2 regions of the Thalassobacillus sp. B23F22_16 genome follow, and region 2 is predicted to be linked to the other one. Evidence: a T-box and tRNA genes for the amino acid it is inferred to sense, from the RefSeq annotation. Region 2 holds a T-box; the other holds one or more tRNA genes.

Region 1 (9,897 bases), on a different contig from region 2:
ATCGGGAATTGTATAAATTGCAGTAGCAGCCCCTACAATAATCAAGGGAGCTGTCTCCCCGATTGCACGAGATAAAGCAAGGATGGTACCTGTCAATATTCCAGGTAAAGCCGCGGGTAAAACAACACGACGGATCGTCTGCCATTTCGATGCCCCCATTCCATAAGAGGCTTCTTTGATGTCTGCCGGCACTGACCTGATTGCTTCCTGCGCAGCTACCACAATAACCGGGAGTACTAGCAAAGCCATCGTCAATCCACCGGCAATCAGGGTATAACCGAAGCGAAGCATATAAACAAAGAAAGTCAAGCCAAGCAAACCATAAACAATCGACGGTACTCCCGCAAGATTTTGAATATTAACCTGTATGAATTTCGTCCATCGGTTTTTATAAGCATATTCCTCTAAGAAAATAGCAGTACCGACACCAATAACAATTGCTACTGGTGCAACGATGCCAATCAACATAATCGATCCGATTAATCCTGCAAAAATACCAGCTTCTTCAGGATATGGGGCAGGAAAATTTGAAATGAAATTCCCATTTAAATAGCCAATTCCTTGAGTCAGTACACGATATAACAATAACGCCAGAAAAATCAGTCCAACAGTTGTCGAAGAGAAAAATAATACTTTCAGTACATTATTTAACAGTACCCTGCCACGAATTCTTTTTTGAATATTATTCTGATTTGTATCCAGCATCAGTATTCCTCCCTGAACTTACATGAGATATACTGGGATAGCATGTTCATGAGCAATGTGAATATGAACAAAGTAGCTCCTACAGCATAAATACTATAATATATGGTTGAGCCGAAGGTAGTATCCCCAGTCGCGCCCTGGACAATAAATGCAGTCAACGTCTGAATCGAACGGGTCGGGTCAAATGTTAACGCTGGTGATGCTCCTGCAGCTATAACGACGATCATTGTTTCACCGATGGCCCGAGAAATAGCAAGAACAATAGATGCCATAATTCCTGAAAAAGCCGCAGGAAGAACCACTTTAAACGCCACTTCCAACTTCGTAGCTCCTAAAGCCAACGCACCTTCACGTAAGTTATTCGGTACGGAATTCATCGCATCTTCTGAAAGGGAAGCAATCATTGGGATAATCATGATTCCCACTACAATACCTGCACTTAAGGCATTGAAAACTCCCAGCCCAGGTAAAAAGCTCTTCAGCAACGGCGTGACAAAGGTAAGTGCAAAAAATCCATATACAACCGTTGGAATTCCTGCAAGCACCTCTAATGTTGGCTTGATGATCTTGCGTGCACGATTACTTGCGTACTCACTCAAAAAAATAGCAGACATCAGACCTAAAGGCACAGCTACGATTGCAGCAATCAATGTAATCAATAAAGTACCAGTAATCAAAGGTAATACTCCAAAATGCCCGCTCCATGGCGACCACTGTGTTCCAGTATAAAAATCAAAAATAGATGTGCTGCTAAAAAAGGTGATCGATTCCCGAAGTAACGTAAAGAGAATCCCTGCTGTTGTCAAAACACTTACACTCGCACATAACAATAAAAATGCAGGAACAAGTTTCTCTATCTTACCTGAAATACTTTTCTTCTTACGTTTATTATCGATTAGTGCTTGAACATCCAAATCAATCGTTTCGTCTTTAAAAGCTTTTTCCATCCTCAATCCCCTCTCATCCGTAAAAGGAATTTCTGTTTATCACCAGGCGTTCTCTTTTACACAACAGCAAGGTGAGGCTAAAAAAGCCCCACCCCCCCGCTGAATTTTACTTAGCCTATTTCTTATTCTGATTGCAGTGATTCTAATTGCTTCTGATATTCATCTTCAGGCAGGGCTACATAGCCGACTTGTTCAGCCGCTTTCGCAGCATTGTTCAACATATATTCTGTAAAATCTTTTACTTGTTCTTTTTCGTTATAGGAATCCATATTTACATAAGTGAACAATGGACGGGAAAATGGTGTGTAGGAACCATCCTGAATGGTTTCTGGTGATGGTTTTACGGCTTTTCCTTCTCCATCTTTAATTCCAAGAACTTTCAAGCTATCCTGATTTTCCTGGTAGTACGCATAACCAAAGAATCCAATGGCGTTCGGGTCACTTTCAATACCGCGTACCAGCACGTTATCATCTTCAGAAAGGGTTGTGTTGGCACCCTCTTTCATTGGTTCATCCTCCAGTACTACTTCGTTAAAGTAATCAAAAGTACCTGAATCATGACCGGGGCTATAGATTTTGATTGTTTCATCTGGCCATTCTGGATTAATGTCTGACCACTTTGTTGCACCATTACCATCTAAGAAGATTTTTTTCAAATCTTCTACAGAAAGTTCTTCAACAAAATCATTTTGCTGGCTCACTACGATAGAAAGTCCATCATAAGCTAATTCCAACTCTTTGAGGTCTACACCGTTTTCTTCTGCGGCTGCTTTTTCTTCATCCTTAATCGGTCGGGAAGCATTGCTTAGATCGATTTCACCTTTGGTAGACTTTTTAAATCCACCGCCGGAACCGGAACTATTCACAGAAACATTAACTTCAGGGTTTTCCTTGTTATATTCATAAGTCAAAGCTTCCATAATAGGAAATACTGTGGATGATCCGTCAACTGAGATACTTCCAGAAACAGACTCCTCTGATCCCTCTTCACCGGCCTCACCATTTGATTGGCCGCCGCATGCTGCTAACACACTCAGCATTAGGACTAGTGTAAATAGTAGTGAATAATTCTTGAAACGGTTCATTTCTTTTCCCCCTACACTCCATTATTTTGTCGGTTGGCTTGGCCAACTACATGTACAATAATAAAGCGAGACTTTTAAACTGGAATGAAGCTATTGTAAAGATTGTGTAAACCATAAGATTTTGACGTATAAAAAAAGAGCAATACCATTTAGGTATTACTCTTCGTTATTGTCGGACGCCTCATTTTCTTCTTCGTTGAGGTTCTCTTCCACATCTTCTATGCCTTTCTCGCTGCGTTCCTTTTTCAGTTCGAAATAAGCATCGAGGATGTCCTTGGATATATCTTTGTTGATGGAAGAGCCAATCTGTTTTCCAACATGAGGAACAACTACAGAGAAGGCTACTTCCGGTTTATCATGTGGGGCATAGCCAACCATCGTTAAATTTTCGGTTTCAATTTTAGTGGTATTTCCATTGCTGTCTTTTGGAAACATAAAATTTTGTGCTGTTCCTGTCTTCCCTGCCGGCCTGTAATCTACATCCTTGAATGTGCTATATGCGGTTCCACCCTGTCTTTGAAAGGCGTATTGAAAACCTAACTTCACTCGATCAATGTATTTTTCTTCCATGTCAATGCGGTTTAATACATCTGTATTGACGTTTTCTTTGACGGAACCTAATTGCTCCATCTCATTGGATGGCTCCCTAATTTCCTTTACCAAATGAGGGCGTATCCGATAGCCATCATTCGCTATTGTAGAAACATACTGTGCAAGTTGCATTGTTGTATAAGAATTATACTGACCTATCAAAAAGTCTAATTGGGTACCAGGAATAGGCTTTTCACCAATCACCCCAGTGGCCTCAGAAGGCATATCAATACCAGTTGGAACGCCTAACCCAAATTGATTAAAGTTATATAAGAATTTATTATAGGTGCCAGATTTGAAATCTATGGGCTTACGTGGCACATATGTTTCACCGCCAATTCGATATCCCGCTAAAAACATATATACGTTGGAAGATTTCTGAAGTGCTGTTATGTCATTTACAGGTCCTAAGTTCCTGTAAGAACCTTTTACTGTGTCTGAGACATACAACTTTCTATCATAAATGGATTCACCAGGTTGCATGACACCTTCCTGTAACGCCATTAAAACGGTGGCACCTTTCACAGTTGACCCTGGTAAATGCTGTGCCTGGATAGCTTTATAGGAGTGATCGACCACTTCAGGCTCTCCAGATTCCCTGTCCCGGTTATAGTACATACCAGATACCGCCAAAACTTCACCGGTATTAGGGTCCATCATAACAACCATGGCATCTTCGAGGAACCGATTTTTATAAGGCTGGCGGGCAATCTCTTCTTTCAATCGCTTTTTAACAATCTCATCCACCTGCTGCTGGAGTTCTATATCAATCGATAGAACAAGATCATCACCACGTGACCCTTCTCTGACCACCTCGGTATTTACGATATTGTTCTTCTTATCCGTTTCATAGCGGATTTTTTCTTTTGATCCTCTTAGTATACTTTCATATTTTTCTTCCAGGCCACTTTTACCGACTCGGTCATTACGACTATAATCAAGGGATAAATAATAATCCTGGTTCGCTCTTGGAATCCCCTGTTCAGCAGTAGTTATGGTGCCAATATAATTACGGAACGTGCCTTCATACGGGTATTTCCTGTTCCAGTCTGATGTTACGTTTATTCCAGGAAGCTGATTCAGGTGCTCCGCCACTGATGCATATTCTTCGATGGTTATCTCATCATTTTTAATGATATGAGGGGCCAGAGCAGAAGCCTGATCGAGCTCTTTCTTTATTGCAATCACCTGGTATTTTTCAAATGGAATCGATTCGACTTCCTCTTCTGTAATCCGGTCCAGCAAAAGCTGGTATTCTTCTCCTCCGGATAAGTCTTCTGATTCTTCTTGTGAGACCCGTTCTCTGACTTCTTCTTCATTCAGCAGGTAAAAATACTCTTTCAAGTCACGTTCACGGACAATTTTTTTCAATTCTTCCTCTTCGCCCATACTGATAAACTCGGCTAAATCTTCTGCAAGCTTGAGACGGTCCATTGGCTGTACCCCTTTAGGAGGGGTATAAGTAATCGAATAGAGTGGTTCATTATCAACAATCACACGTCCAAACCGGTCAAACATTTTCCCTCTCGGCACCGGTGTATGAATCGTTGTATTTTCTGTTCGGTTGATTTCTTCCTGGGCATCTTCTCCATATAAAATTTGAACCACGCCCAACTGAAGTATCAACGAAGCGAATAGTAAAAAAATCACAAAGAATAAAATATTCATTCTTAAAGGAAGATGCGATTTTTTCTTTTTGCTTTTCCCCATCGTCCTCCCCCTTACCTATCAAAATTCACCCAACTATTATAACATTTTCCAACATATTAAAATAGTTGCCAATAGGGATATTTAAGGGTTTTTACTGGTTGTCATAGTTGTATCCGTAACATATGCACTTTCTGATTCTTCTTCTTTTCTAAGATCAATCCCTTTTACAAAAAAGTAAATCCAGAAATGTCCAGATCCTACCAGAAGCAAGATGAAAGGTATCGCTCGTTCCGGAGAAAACAAAGTAATACCCAGCAGGAATATAAGAATCGAAGCTACTCTTCCGGCATTCAAGAACAATTCTCGCACCACAATATATTCAATCCGCATTTCCGCCGCTTTCCAAGATTTTCCGATTACATCGTAAGTCAGTGAAATGTAAGGCACATATAGAATTGGGTAAGAAATTCCAATCACAGCTGCATAAATCAACAATGTAGTGAAATTTACATTAATCAATAAAATGGAGAGCGCAAGGTATAAAGAAACCCCTCCTGCGAATATTGCCCATTTCCTCATTCGAGGTTTTATCCACTTGGTTGCCAGAAAATAAAGGACAAATGCACTTCCGGAATATACAAGATTAAACATACCTAAAGAAAGCTCACTTTGGGTAGCTATATAAACCCAAATGGAAATAACAAATAAAAAAGTCCCTTCCCTCAGCCCTTGGAATACATGGGCGTGTAATATCTTCCCCCAATTCTTATTGCTTTTTCGCTCCTGGAAAATTCGTTGAAAAGAAAAGTTACCTTTAGCTTTTCTGCGTTGCAGAAAGAAACTGGTAACAACCGCACAAATAAAGAGAACAAATGAAATGGTGAAGATCACCGTATATCCTGTAAATGCAGCCATATTGGCAATAATCAGCCCAGCTAATATGGGACCAACCATACCGCCAAAAGACTGAAGCAAACCAAGAAAACCATTAAAGAAATCTCGGGTATCCGGTTCCGTGATTTCGAAGGTAAGTACATTAAACGCAAGCCAGTAAAACCCATAACCAATGCCTAATAAACCGCCAAGCAATATATTAAAGCTGGCAGCTTTTTCGCCTACGATCAAGACCGTCAAAAAGAACAAGGACAAAAAAATAACCCCTGCACGTAAGACAACTACACGGTCCACCTTTTTCGCAAATTTTCCGGCAATGATGAAAGTCACCGGCTGGAGTATATAGATGCTTAAGTTATACAATGCGATAGCAGTATATTCACTGGATTGTTTCCAAAGATAAACGTTTACAAAAGTATTCGACAAAAATATTCCTAACGAGTAAAGTCCACCTATCAACAGCAATAGCAGTAAGTCTTTATTCACTTCCGTCGGCCCTAAGAGGGAATGTAATAATTTTTTCATATCTCCAATCTCCTTTACTGTCATTCCTTAGTCTCTGCAAACAGAGTGGAGATATGCACATGAAAAAAGCGCGGACCCTTGGTCCGCGCTTAGTTTATCATTATTTTGCTTCTTGGTAGCGTTTAGAAACTTCTTCCCAATTCACTACGTTCCAGAATGCTTTTGCATAATCCGGACGCTTGTTTTGATACTTAAGATAATACGCATGCTCCCATACGTCCAATCCTAATACAGGAGTTTTACCTTCCATAATCGGAGAGTCCTGGTTCAACGTATCAGTGAGTTCAAGGTTGCCGTTATTAACGACTAACCATGCCCAACCAGAACCAAAACGACCAGTTGCTGTTTTTTCGAATTCTTCTTTAAAGGATTCGAAGCTGCCAAACTTTTCGTTAATAGCATTAGCTAGATCTCCTGATGGCTCTCCTCCACCGTTTGGAGACATGATCTGCCAGAATAGAGTGTGGTTTGCATGTCCACCGCCATTGTTACGGACAGCATTACGAATGTCTTCAGGTACAGCATCCAGGTTGCCAATGAGATCTTCCAAGGATTTGCTTTCTAAATCCTGATGACCTTCCAATGCATTGTTCAATTTCGTAACATAGGTGTTATGGTGCTTCGTGTGGTGGATGTTCATTGTTTCCTTGTCGATGTGTGGTTCTAGTGCGTCATAAGCGTAAGGTAGTTCAGGTAGTTCAAATTTAGCCATAAAGAAATTCCTCCTTTTTAGAATATGTACATAAGTGCTTGGAAGCAGTATTACTACTTTTAAGCCTCTAATGCAAATGTAACAAAGCCTTTGAAGTGTTGCAAATATTATGCATATTCTTATTTATCTTTTTTAAACACGCTGCATATATAATGTTACCTAATCGAAGTCTATTCAAACATTTACCCTTTGAAAAGTATAAAAAAAATGCTGCGTTTACAGCAGCATTTGTAGTCAATTCCAGAAAGTGGCTTGGGACGGAATCGAACCGCCGACACACGGATTTTCAGTCCGTTGCTCTACCGACTGAGCTACCAAGCCATTATGGGTATTATTCAGTTAACTGATAATTAGTGTACTGACTTTTGTTTTTTTTCACTTATGAAAAAATGGCGGAGGAGGAGGGATTCGAACCCCCGCGGGCCGTGAAGCCCCTGGCGGTTTTCAAGACCGCTCCCTTCAGCCAGACTTGGGTACTCCTCCGCAAAAAATGGTGGACCCTGCAGGATTCGAACCTGCGACCGATCGGTTATGAGCCGATAGCTCTAACCAGCTGAGCTAAGGGTCCACATGGGGCGACCGGTGGGGATCGAACCCACGTATGCCGGAACCACAATCCGGTGCGTTAACCACTTCGCCACGACCGCCATGTGAATGTATATAGTTTTAATATGTATGGTGTCGGCGGAGGGGATCGAACCCCCGACCTTACGGGTATGAACCGTACGCTCTCGCCAGCTGAGCTACGCCGACATGTAAGGCTCCACCGGTAGGATTCGAACCTACGACCAATCGGTTAACAGCCGATTGCTCTACCACTGAGCTACGGTGGAATAATATCAATATATTTTGGGTGATAACTAAGCTTTTATGCAGTATGTATTGCTTCCAATAGGATTATGAAAGTGGGTTACTTTGTGGAAGCGACGAAATATAATATATCATGTATTCTCATGGGTGTCAACCAAGAAAAAATGTTGGATTTAAAAGCAACAGAAATAATATAGCACGTTCCTCACATGCTTTCAAGGACTTTTTTAAAAGATAAAGCGCGCCCGCAGGCGCGCTTGTCTTATTGGTCCTCTTCACCTAAAACTTCCTCGGCGATATTTACTGCGTGATCTCCAATACGCTCCAGGTTACTGATAATATCTACAAACACAATACCTGCTTGTCCGGTACATAAACCTTCATTCAAACGCAGGATGTGCTTCTTACGGTAGTTTCTTTCCATCTGGTCAATTTGATCCTCTTTTTGAACTACTGCCAAAGCTTCTTCACGATCCATGGTTTCTAAAGCTTTGGTTGCCTGTTTAACAGTTATAGCCGTCAAGTTGAACATTTCATTTAGATCTTCTTGGGCCTGACCTGTCAAATCAACCTTATTCGAAATTTTATAATCAATTAATTCAACAATATTTTCAAAATGGTCTCCGATACGTTCATAATCTCTTACTGAATCAAGAAGGGCGGAGTGCTTCCGGCTATCTTCATCAGTCAATGGAGCCACAGATAATTGCACAAGATAATCTGTTATTTTTCTATCCAGATTATTCAGTGCATCTTCAAGCTGAAGTGCTACCTCTGCATGTTTTGGCTTTTGATTATTCAAGTAATTGCTTGTTTCTTCCAGCCCTTTATATGATAATTCACCCATTTTCAGGACCTCTTCTTTTGCCTGATCAAGTGCCAGGGCAGGTGACTGATCAATAAAGATCGGGTCAAGATGCTGAGGTTTGAATTCCATAACAGAATCATCGCCTGGAACCAGTTTGATGACAATCCATGCGAGTACAGCAATCAATGGGAACTGAATAATTGTATTGGTTACGTTGAAACTTCCGTGAGCGAACGCAATTGTCATTTCAGGGTTAAGGGAAAGAGTATCCCTTAAATACCTTACGAATAATTCAAATAGCGGTAAAATGATCAGGAAAATGGTTGTACCGACAATATTGAAGATAACGTGAACCATAGCCGCACGCTTGGCTGCAATGCTGGCACCAATGGAAGCTAGTACAGCGGTGATTGTGGTACCGATGTTATCACCGAATAATACCGGCAATGCTGCATTTAAGTCCATCGCTCCTTGCGCGAACAAACCTTGCAGAACTCCGATGGTTGCACTGGAACTCTGGACTATAACGGTAAACACAGTACCAATGACAACCCCAAGAATAGCATTTTCACTCATGCTTAATGTAAGTTCCTGGAATACCTCCATGGAACGAAGTGGTTTCATTCCACCTTCCATGATGTCAAGGCCTAAGAATAGCGCACCAAAACCGAACACGATTTGTCCAATGTAAGAAATACGTTTATTTTTAAAGAAGAATAATAATATTGCACCTACTGCGATGATCGGCAATGCATAGGCTTTGATTTCAAGGCCGATAATGAATGCCGTTACGGTTGTCCCAATATTCGCACCCATGATGACACCAATCGCCTGCCTGAATGTCATGAAACCAGCATTAACCAGTCCTATAGTAAGTACAGTTGTACCTGTACTTGTCTGGATAAGAATGGTTACTACAATACCTGCAAGAACCCCCATAAATGGATTGGAGGTAAAGCGATCAAGTAAATCCCTCAATCGGTCACCTGCGGATTTTTGCAGACCGTCTCCCATGTATTTCAGACCAAACAAGAATATACCCAGACCGCCGATAAATTCAAATATCATTTGTTGAACATCGATTTCCAACGGTTGTCCACCCCTTCTTTTCATCCAAAGTTTTGTTTCTCTTTAAAACACCTCTACCATTATTAATGACCTGCGAAACAT
Region 2 (9,897 bases):
AACTCCTGATGAATCGTATATAAATCAAGCAAACATTGCGTCGGGTGCTGGCCCGTTCCGTCACCCGCATTGATAATCGGTACCTCCACCTTATTCGCTATCTCTCTTAATATACCATTTTGAGAGTGGCGGACAATGCATAAACTTGCAGAAATAGTGTATAATGTTTTAACAGTATCATATAAAGACTCCCCTTTTGTCAAACTGGAATCTTCTGAAGATATATCCAGCACATCCAGCCCAAGCCGCCGTTCCGCGACAACAAAGCTATTTTTCGTTCTTGTGCTTGGTTCTAAAAAAATATTTGCAGCAAATATTTTTTTCGTAAATTCCGGAACATCCCCTCGTTCGATAGCTTCCGCTTTCCTGATTAAATGGTGGATGTCTTCGGATGATAAGTCTTCCATGGATAATAAATGTTTCACGTCATCAGCCTCCTCTGCCAGTTTGCGTATCAGCGCAGGGTTAAAAAAAGCGCCTCCGGGGTGCGGAGGCGCTCAATTATCATCATCATTCTGAGGCATGACGAATCAATCAAACCCTACACCCTTTAAAATCTCACGGGATTTTATTAAAAAGTGCGATGGTTCTGTTATGCTGCATTATCATCATTTGATTTTTTATTGCCTGTAACTGTTTCTTTGAACATTTTCCCGTTCCCATGGGCTTTTTCTTTGCCAGGAAGGATCAGGTTCAATACAACTCCAATCAGTGCGGACAGAGCCATTCCTGCGATTTGTACATTGTCAGTGACCTGGATGAAAGCTCCTCCGATTCCGATAACCAGGATGACGGAAGAAATGATCAGGTTTCGTTTTTCTCCCAGGTCGATCTGGTTGTCAATCAGCATGCGAAGCCCGCTGGATGCGATGATACCGAAAAGCAGGATGGAAACACCGCCCATGACCGCTGATGGAATCGATCCAATTACTGCTGTACTCATTCCGATGAAGCCGAACAGGACAGCAAAGACAGCTGCTCCTCCGATAACGAAGACACTGAAAACTCGTGTGATAGCCAGGACACCGATGTTTTCTCCATAAGTCGTGTTTGGCGGTCCGCCAAGGAAGGAAGCGATCACGGTCGCAGTTCCGTCCCCAAGAATAGAGCGGTTCAAGCCAGGTTCTTTCAAAAAGTTACGGCCGACAACTTTGGATAGTACCATTTGGTCTCCGATGTGCTCAGCAATGGTCACAAGCGCAATCGGAACCATGATGAAGATGATTTCGATACTGATGACATCCACCGGAGAGTAATCGACGAATGGGACGATGAAATCCGGCTTCTGAAAAATAGCGCCCAATACCCCGGTAAAGGAATCAGCGGACGTTATAGCTGCCCACTCCGCTTTGATTTCTGCCGTGTCAACAATCCCTTGGAAAAGAGCGAACGAATATCCACCGACGATACCGACAAGGATCGGAAGCAGGCTGAAAAACCCTTTGAAGAAGATGGATGCGATGATGGTAATCGCCAGAGTAACCAGGGCTACACTGAAGTGAGTCGAGCTGTAGACCTGATCATCGATTCCTGGGACGTACATGGACATATCGATGGCCGTTGTTGCCAGCCCAAGACCAATGACGATGATGACCGGGCCGACAACAACCGGTGGCAGCAGGTTCATCAGCCAGTCTGTACCGAACATGGTGATCAGGAGTGCCACAAGGCCGTAAACAAGTCCTGCAAGAAAACTTCCTACCATTGCTCCTGGTACTCCGCTTGCTGAACTGGCTGCAATCACAGGTGCAATGAAGGCAAAACTTGATCCAAGATAGGCTGGAACCCTTCCTTTTGTTATTACCAGGTAGGCAAGTGTCCCTGTTCCGCTGGAAACGAGCGCGACGGAAGGTGACAAGCCTGTCAGGAATGGAACAAGGATGGTTGCTCCGAACATGGCGAATAAGTGCTGTAAGCTTAAGGTAATCCATTTATGAAGTGCCGGGACATCTCTGACGTCTAATGCAGCTTGGTTTGATTTCATAATCATTTCCTCCTTTATTATTTAGAGCCATTTTTTAAAGGTATAAAAAAACCTCTTTGCTTAAAAAACCGCAAAGAGGTGGACGTATCCTGGTATGCTTCGATACGTTCTGAGTTTGCGACCTTTTAAGCCTCTCTGGACTTACTTAAAGGTGCTGTTTTATTCAATTCTTTTCAAAAATGACTACCGCGTCTTCTTCATCTGTTTCCGCTACGGTAACCGTTACGATTTCATCGAGGGAAGTCGGAACATTTTTCCCGACATAGTCTGCCCGGATCGGGAGCTCGCGGTGACCGCGGTCGACAAGGACGGCCAGCTGTATTTGTGATGGTCTTCCATGATCCATCAATGCGTCCATAGCGGCACGCACCGTCCGGCCTGTATACAATACATCATCAACAAGTACGACTTTTTTTCCGTCGATATTCGTTTCGATGTTCGTTTCTTTCAGTTCTGGTTCTTGTTGTCCTGATTTGGTGGTGAGATCATCCCTGTAAAGTGTGATATCCAATTCACCATTTGGGAGGATGACTCCTTCAATATCGTTGATTCTTTTCTGGAGGCGGCTTGCCAAGGGAACTCCCCTTGTTTTGATCCCAACGAGGATGACGTCATCGACACCCTTATTTTTTTCTATGATTTCATGAGAAATCCGGGTAAGTGCACGCCGGATAGCTGCTTCATCTAATACTGTAGTTTTCGGTTTCATTGCTCCACCTCCGATTGTTCAGGCGTATTAAAAAAACCTTTTCCTGCATGAGGGCAGAAAAAGGGTGTAAGTAACATAATCATATGCTCCGTTTCCTTTTCAGCCTCACAGGACTGACTTTAAAGGTCATATTCAATTCTTTAATTGATTATCACAAACGTTCGACGGTTTGTCAACTACGTTTTTTAATTAATTCGAGCATTTGGGTGAAATCACTCGGTGGTTCGACATGGAAATCCATCCGCTCGTTCGTAACAGGATGGTTGAAGGCCAATGTTCTCGCATGAAGCGCCTGTCCATCAATTGGCAGGGATTTGCGAGGGCCGTATTTAGGATCCCCGGCCAGTGGATGATTGATATATTTCATATGCACACGGATTTGATGGGTGCGGCCTGTTTCCAGTACACATTCCACATGGGTGAAATCCTTGAATACCTGCAGTACTTGAAAATGCGTGACGGCTGGCTTGCCTTCTTCAACTACTGCCATCGACTGGCGGTCTTTCGGATCCCGGCCAATCGGTGCTTCAATCGTACCATATTCATGGGAGATTTCACCATGAACAATTGCTTCATATTTCCTGTCGGTTGTTTTATTGGCCAATTGTTCAGCAAGCGATTGGTGGGCGTTATCGTTTTTAGCGACCATCAATAACCCGCTCGTATCTTTATCAATCCGGTGGACAATTCCAGGCCTTGTTACCCCGTTGATTCCTGAGAGATCATCACAATGGTGCAGTAATGCATTCACCAGTGTTCCATTAGGATGTCCGGAAGAAGGATGGACGACCATTCCCCGTCGTTTGTTGACTACGATGACATCTTTATCTTCATAGACGATATTTAACGGGGTATCTTCTGCTTCAATTTTTAATGGTTCTGGCTCAGGCACTTCCCAGGTTATTTCATCCTGTTCCTGTACCTTGTAGTTACTTTTCACCGGATCACCATTGACGACCAGATGCCCCTCTTTAATCCAGCTTTGAACCTGTGTCCTGGAAACCGAGGGTTCGATTTCTATCATTAATTTATCGATGCGTTTACCATTATCCTGATTGGTTACTTGATATTGATTACTCACAATTGGGTACTCTCCTTCTTTTTACGTTCATCCAAGATAGAAGCGATGATGACAAGAATGACTCCGACTACCAGCGATGAATCTGCAATATTGAAGATCGGATAATCATACGTAAAAATGATAAAATCAAAAAAGTCGACGACTTCTTTTCTGATCAGCCGGTCAATAAAGTTTCCAATTGCCCCCGCTAATAGCAAGGAGAGGGCAATCCCTGCCAATCTATATTTTTTACCATATTGGTGCATATAGTAGATAATGACTCCGACGACAATCAATGTCACGATATAAAAGAAAATCATCTGACCTTGCAAAATCCCCCATGCCGCCCCGCGATTGCGGTGGGAGGTCAAATAAAAAAAGTTTTCGATGATCGTAATGCTTTCTCCAAGGTACATATTCTTGACAACCATCCATTTTGACCATTGATCAAGCACGATCACAAAGCTAGCTATTATGTAATACCAGACCATAGGCTTCCTCCAAAATAATTATTCGATTCTACAATTGTACCACAAGTAGTTGTTAAGTGATATCTGGAAAAAAAATTTGTTTACATAATAATGATATAGTTACTTCCATGCAATTTTAAAGCCGTGTGCAGGTGCACACGGCTTTCTTACTACCTTTTAATTTTCGTAATGTTCTTTAACAACTGTGGCACAGCGGACGCACAATTCTGGATGATCGTCATCTTCTCCAACATCATCAGATGCTACCCAGCAGCGTTCACACTTATCGCCTTCATGCTTCTCGACATATACATCGACATGATCATATGCTTTGGCTTCTGGATGGGACAATGCCACCTCAGCATCGGATACAATCAATAACTGATGGAGGTGTTCGATATTCTTCAGAACACTTTGCGTTTGTTCCTCCTTAGGAACAATTGTCACGCGTGCCTCCAGTGATTTACCGATGACCTTTTCATTTCTTGCATCCTCTAAAGCTTTCAAAACATCATCACGAATATCCAGGAAGTGATCCCATTTAGCTTTAAGCTCTTCACTTTCAATAACAGCTACTTCCTCCGGCATATCCGTCAACTGGACACTTTCCTCGCTGACACCAGGGAGGTATTCCCATACCTCATCTGCTGTGTGAGGGATGATCGGCGCAAGAAGCTTCACGAGTGCAGTCAATGTTTCATAATAGACCGTCTGGATGCTTCTTCTGCGTGGATGGTCAGGCGCTTCGATATACAGGATATCTTTTGCAAAATCAAGGTAGAAGGAGCTTAAGTCGATCGTACAGAAATTATGGACCTGGTGGTAGATGACATTGAATTCATAGTTATCATAAGCTTCACGGACATTCTTGACCAGGTTGTTGAGACGCATTTTCATATAACGGTCGACTTCTTCCAGCTGATCATCCGGCACCGTATTAGCCGCCGGATTGAAATCATGCAGGTTTCCGAGCAGGAAGCGGAATGTGTTACGGATTTTACGGTAAACTTCTGATACCTGCTTGAGAATGTCATCAGACACCCGGACATCAGCCTGGTAGTCGGAGCTTGCCACCCACAAACGGATGATTTCCGCTCCCAGTTGTTTCGTAACTTTGTCAGGCAGAATGACGTTCCCAATCGATTTACTCATCTTACGACCATGGCCATCCAAAGCAAAACCATGACTCAAAATCCCTTTGAATGGTGCCTTTCCAGTCACAGCAACGGAAGTGGACAAGGACGAGTTAAACCAGCCGCGATATTGGTCGGATCCTTCCAGATAAAGGTCTGCTGGACGCTGCAGCTCTGGACGCTGATGCAATACCGCCTGATGAGAAGAACCAGAATCGAACCAGACATCCATGATGTCTTCTTCTTTGGTGAATTCTCCGTTCGGGCTATGTTCAGAAGTAAAGCCTTCCGGAAGCAAGTCTTTCGCTTCCCGTTCGAACCAGACATTCGAGCCGTGTTCCCGGAACAGTCCAGCAACGTGATCGATTGTTTCATCGGTGATGATCGGGGTGCCATCTTCTCCGTAGAATACAGGAATCGGAACGCCCCATGTACGCTGACGGGAAATACACCAGTCTTCACGGTCTCTCACCATGTTATATAGACGGGTTTCGCCCCAACGTGGTACCCATTTCACATTCTTGATTTCTTCCAGCAAGGTTTCACGGAAATCCTTGATCGACGCGAACCATTGGTCAGTTGCTCGGAAAATCGTCGGTTTTTTCGTTCTCCAGTCGTGCGGATAGGAGTGTGTAATGAATTCGAGTTTTTCTAATGCACCGACTTCTGTCAGTTTCTCGGTAATCGGTTTGTTGGCTTTGTCATAGAACATTCCTTCAAAACCTGGAGCTTCCTCTGTAAATACCCCTTTGTTGTCAACCGGACAGAGCACTTCAAGACCGTATTGCTTTCCGACCCAGAAGTCATCTTCCCCGTGGCCAGGTGCTGTATGGACACATCCGGTACCTCCATCTGTCGTAACATGATCACCCAGAATGACCAAAGATTCACGGTCATAGAATGGGTGCTGAGTCGTGACATGTTCTGCCTCTTTCCCTTTGAACGTTTGTACGACTTCATAATCTTCCCATTCCAATTTCTGCGTCACATCTTCCAGCAAGTCTTCCGCAATGACAAACTTGTTTTCACCAGTTTTTACAACGACATAGTTATAAGCCGGGTTCAAAGCAATCGCAAGGTTAGATGGGATCGTCCATGGCGTCGTCGTCCAGATAATGAATTTTTCATCCCCGTCAAACAACTCTTTACCATCTTTGACCTGGAAAGATACATAGATAGAAGGAGAACGCTTATCCTGGTACTCAATTTCTGCTTCCGCAAGTGCTGATTCTGAGGAAGGAGACCAATAGACAGGCTTCAACCCTTTGTAGATATACCCTTTTTTAGCCATTTCTCCAAAGACTTTGATCTGCTCCGCTTCATAGTCTTTATTTAATGTGACATAAGGATTATCCCAGTCACCGCGTACACCCATGCGCTTAAATTCTTTACGCTGATTGTCCAGTTGTCCCATCGCATAGTCCGCACACTTTTGGCGGAATTCGGCGACGGACATCTTTTTACGGTCGACCTTCTTCTTTTTTGTAAGTGCTGTTTCAATCGGCAGTCCATGTGTATCCCAGCCAGGGACATATGGTGCATGATAACCTGCCATTGATTTATAACGGACAATAAAATCTTTCAGGGATTTATTCAATGCATGCCCCATGTGCAAATCACCATTCGCATATGGAGGGCCATCATGAAGGACAAATAACGGGCGTCCCTCGGTTCGTTGCTGCACCTTTTCATATATGTTCATTTCTTCCCAGCGCTCTTGCATCTTCGGTTCACGGTTCGGAAGGTTTCCACGCATTGGGAAATCGGTCTTTGGCATCCGTAATGTGTCTTTATAATTCACTTCCATTTCCTCCTTACTCTTTCTGTGTGTGTATACTAGGAAAACCTTGCTTATCACCCTGCCTTAATGGCGTAAGCCTCAGTCTTTCTATTTAAAAATATAAAAAAGATCCTCACATCCCAAAAGGGACGAGAGGATCTCGCGGTACCACCCTTGTAGAACCGGCTTTTACACATGCCGATTCCGCTCTGTTGATCCGTATCGTGGATAAGGCGTCCATCTCTACTCATTGCTTTTCGAATGGAAAACTCGAGGGTGATTTTCCTTCAAGGCGCTGCTCCAGGCTTTCACCATCCCTGGATCGCTTAAGCTGCAAGCGGGCTTGAGTACTTTCCCTGTCATCGTTTATCGTTAAATATTCAGTTACTGCAGGAAATATTTCATGTTAATGAATTATATGTAATATTACTGCATACGTCAAGATTATTTTTCTACCATCTCTTTTTTCCCATCGACTTTTTCGTCAATTTCTGTTTCAAACACATGATCCCAGTCATCTGTATCAATCATATCCAGCTGGGCTTCAACGAGCATACGCAGACGTGTACGGAACACTTTGGCCTGTTTTTTAAGTTCTTCGACTTCGATGGCAATCCGGTGGGACTTTTGCAAGGCTTCATTGATGATCCGGTCAGCATTCTTCTCTGCTTCCTTCACAATCAGCTTCGATTCCTTACTGGCATTGTTTTTCACTTCTTCTGCTGTTTCCTGCGCTACCAGAATGGATTTATTCAGGGTTGTTTCGATATTTGTGAAATGTCCCAGGCGTTCATTCAACTGCTCCACTTTCTCTTCAAGGGATTTTTTATCACGAATGACCAATTCGTAGTCTTTGATGACCTGTTCGAGGAACTCATTGACTTCGTCTTCATCATAACCCCTAAAACCGCGTGTGAATTCTTTATTATGGATATCCAATGGTGTTAATGGCACACCAGCCACCTCCTCAAAGTATCGGACATTTTTTCGAGTTATATTCCCATTTCGACAAAACTTTTCAGATTCCTGCTTGTCCGGTTGTTTATTTTAGCCGGGAGATGACGACTTTGTATTTATCTTTTTTGGTTGTGCCTAAGACGTCTTGCAGTTTGCTGCGCCCTTTGCCACGTATCGAAATCATGTCCCCTGCTTCCAGTTTGAATGATGGGTCTTCAACGATACGAAAATTTACTTTTACCTGACCTTTATCTATGAATAATGCAGCTTTTTGGCGGGACATCCGGTAGATTTCTTTAACGACCGTATCGAGACGCAATGAGGAGACTGTCGTGTCCACCTGCTCCCATTCTTCATCGCTGGAGAGCATACGGTCAAAAGGTACTTCCTGAAACTGCACGGATGCTTTCTTGACCCCCTCCAGATTCATTCTTACATAATCAGCTATTTCACTTGCGACGATGATTTGAACAACCCCGTCTTTCACCACTAGGTCCCCCAGCTTTTTCCGCTTGATTCCTAAACTCATAAACGCACCAAGTACATCCGGATGGGAAAGCGTAACGAATTTTTCTGGATAGGATGCTTCAAGCAATGTTAGTTCAAAGTGCTCCGGTTCGATCTCTTCATAATAAGGGGCAAGAATAGCACGCTTACGTTCCGCTTCTTCATTTCCACCATAGAGCTTCCAGGTGTAGTCCGGGTGATTACCAAGCAGGCTCTCGAAAATGAACTGCTCCCTTGGGTCAAAAAAATCCGTCAACTTACTTTGGAAACTGCGGCCGACTTCTTCTTGCAAGGATAGTACTTGATCGATAAAAGGCTGCTCTTCTTTACGAAAATGCTGATAAATCTCCATTTCTATCTCTCCACTCCAAAATTATAAAACCAGACTCCATGATTAAACTAATAGCTGTTAACAGTGTTATTGGTTTACCATAGTGACCTATTCACCAAAAGGCCCGAAAAGTCGAAGACTTGATTTCAAGATATCTACGGTTCTTTACCATAATAGTGTCAGGGGCGGCTGGGAAACTACTCGCTTTCCTGCGGGGGAACCGGCAAGCCTCCTCGGTCGTTACACTCCCTGTGGGGTCTTGCCTAGTCCCTTCTCCCGCGGGAGTCTCGCAGTTTCCCAACCGCCCCATCCGAAAGATAAGAGAAACGAACCCCTGCAATAAATGAAGATGTATTCCACAAATCATATGGACCGATGATACAGATTATAAGCACGTTTTTATAAATAGCTCTCTCTATGCTTGTAGGGCGACATACCAATGTTTCCGTTTCTCTTATAAATTCAAGGAGGTCAGGGAAATTGCGAGACTCCGATGGGAGGATAGTACATGGTGAGATCCCGCAGGGCTTTAGCCCTAGGAAGCTCACCGTACGCCCATGGAAAGCGAGTGATTTTCCGGACCTCCGAAAGCTCAACATCAGCACGGAAACAGTTTCTCTTGAAACTGAGTCTTCAGTTAATGGGAGCTTTAATTTATCTGGGAAGTCCAGTATATACTGTTAACCACTATGTAAATAGCAAAAGAAAAGCCGCCGGTGGCAGCTTTGTTGGTCGTTATAAGTATTACATAAGCATGATATAGAGTTCCCGCAGTCCCATATTCGCAAAGTTAAGTACCAGGATGGCAACGATCGGCGAAATGTCAATCATACCAAGCGGCGGGATAATACGACGGAACGGCTCTAAAAACGGCTCACATATTTTCGCCAGGAACTGACCGAATTTCGATTCTCTCGCTCCAGGAAACCAGGACATAAAAATATAAATGATTAATGCCCAGCTGTA

The links. A T-box is a leader RNA that pairs with one kind of tRNA and senses whether it is charged. The one in region 2 lies ahead of ileS (isoleucine--tRNA ligase), so its partner is inferred to be a tRNA-Ile.
Region 1: it has a tRNA-Ile gene. The T-box ahead of ileS (isoleucine--tRNA ligase) is inferred to sense a tRNA for this amino acid. The anticodon was not compared.

Annotation. Positions count from the first base shown of each region.
Region 1 is NZ_JBIEKD010000029.1:33,703-43,599, forward strand. It holds gene pstA (phosphate ABC transporter permease PstA) at 1-705, opposite strand, end outside; gene pstC (phosphate ABC transporter permease subunit PstC) at 705-1,652, opposite strand; gene ACGTNI_RS17505 (PstS family phosphate ABC transporter substrate-binding protein) at 1,775-2,737, opposite strand; gene ACGTNI_RS17510 (peptidoglycan D,D-transpeptidase FtsI family protein) at 2,894-5,038, opposite strand; gene ACGTNI_RS17515 (MFS transporter) at 5,120-6,397, opposite strand; gene ACGTNI_RS17520 (superoxide dismutase) at 6,498-7,109, opposite strand; tRNA gene ACGTNI_RS17525 (tRNA-Phe) at 7,358-7,430, opposite strand; tRNA gene ACGTNI_RS17530 (tRNA-Ser) at 7,500-7,592, opposite strand; tRNA gene ACGTNI_RS17535 (tRNA-Ile) at 7,601-7,677, opposite strand; tRNA gene ACGTNI_RS17540 (tRNA-His) at 7,681-7,756, opposite strand; tRNA gene ACGTNI_RS17545 (tRNA-Met) at 7,786-7,862, opposite strand; tRNA gene ACGTNI_RS17550 (tRNA-Asn) at 7,871-7,942, opposite strand; gene ACGTNI_RS17555 (Na/Pi cotransporter family protein) at 8,182-9,816, opposite strand.
Region 2 is NZ_JBIEKD010000002.1:30,100-39,996, reverse strand. It holds gene ACGTNI_RS02765 (aspartate carbamoyltransferase catalytic subunit) at 1-425, opposite strand, end outside; gene ACGTNI_RS02760 (solute carrier family 23 protein) at 593-1,984, opposite strand; gene pyrR (bifunctional pyr operon transcriptional regulator/uracil phosphoribosyltransferase PyrR) at 2,148-2,693, opposite strand; gene ACGTNI_RS02750 (RluA family pseudouridine synthase) at 2,866-3,774, opposite strand; gene lspA (signal peptidase II) at 3,771-4,244, opposite strand; gene ileS (isoleucine--tRNA ligase) at 4,401-7,157, opposite strand; T-box leader at 7,279-7,508, opposite strand; gene ACGTNI_RS02735 (DivIVA domain-containing protein) at 7,581-8,090, opposite strand; gene ACGTNI_RS02730 (YlmH family RNA-binding protein) at 8,179-8,952, opposite strand; gene ACGTNI_RS02725 (YggT family protein) at 9,676-9,897, opposite strand, start outside.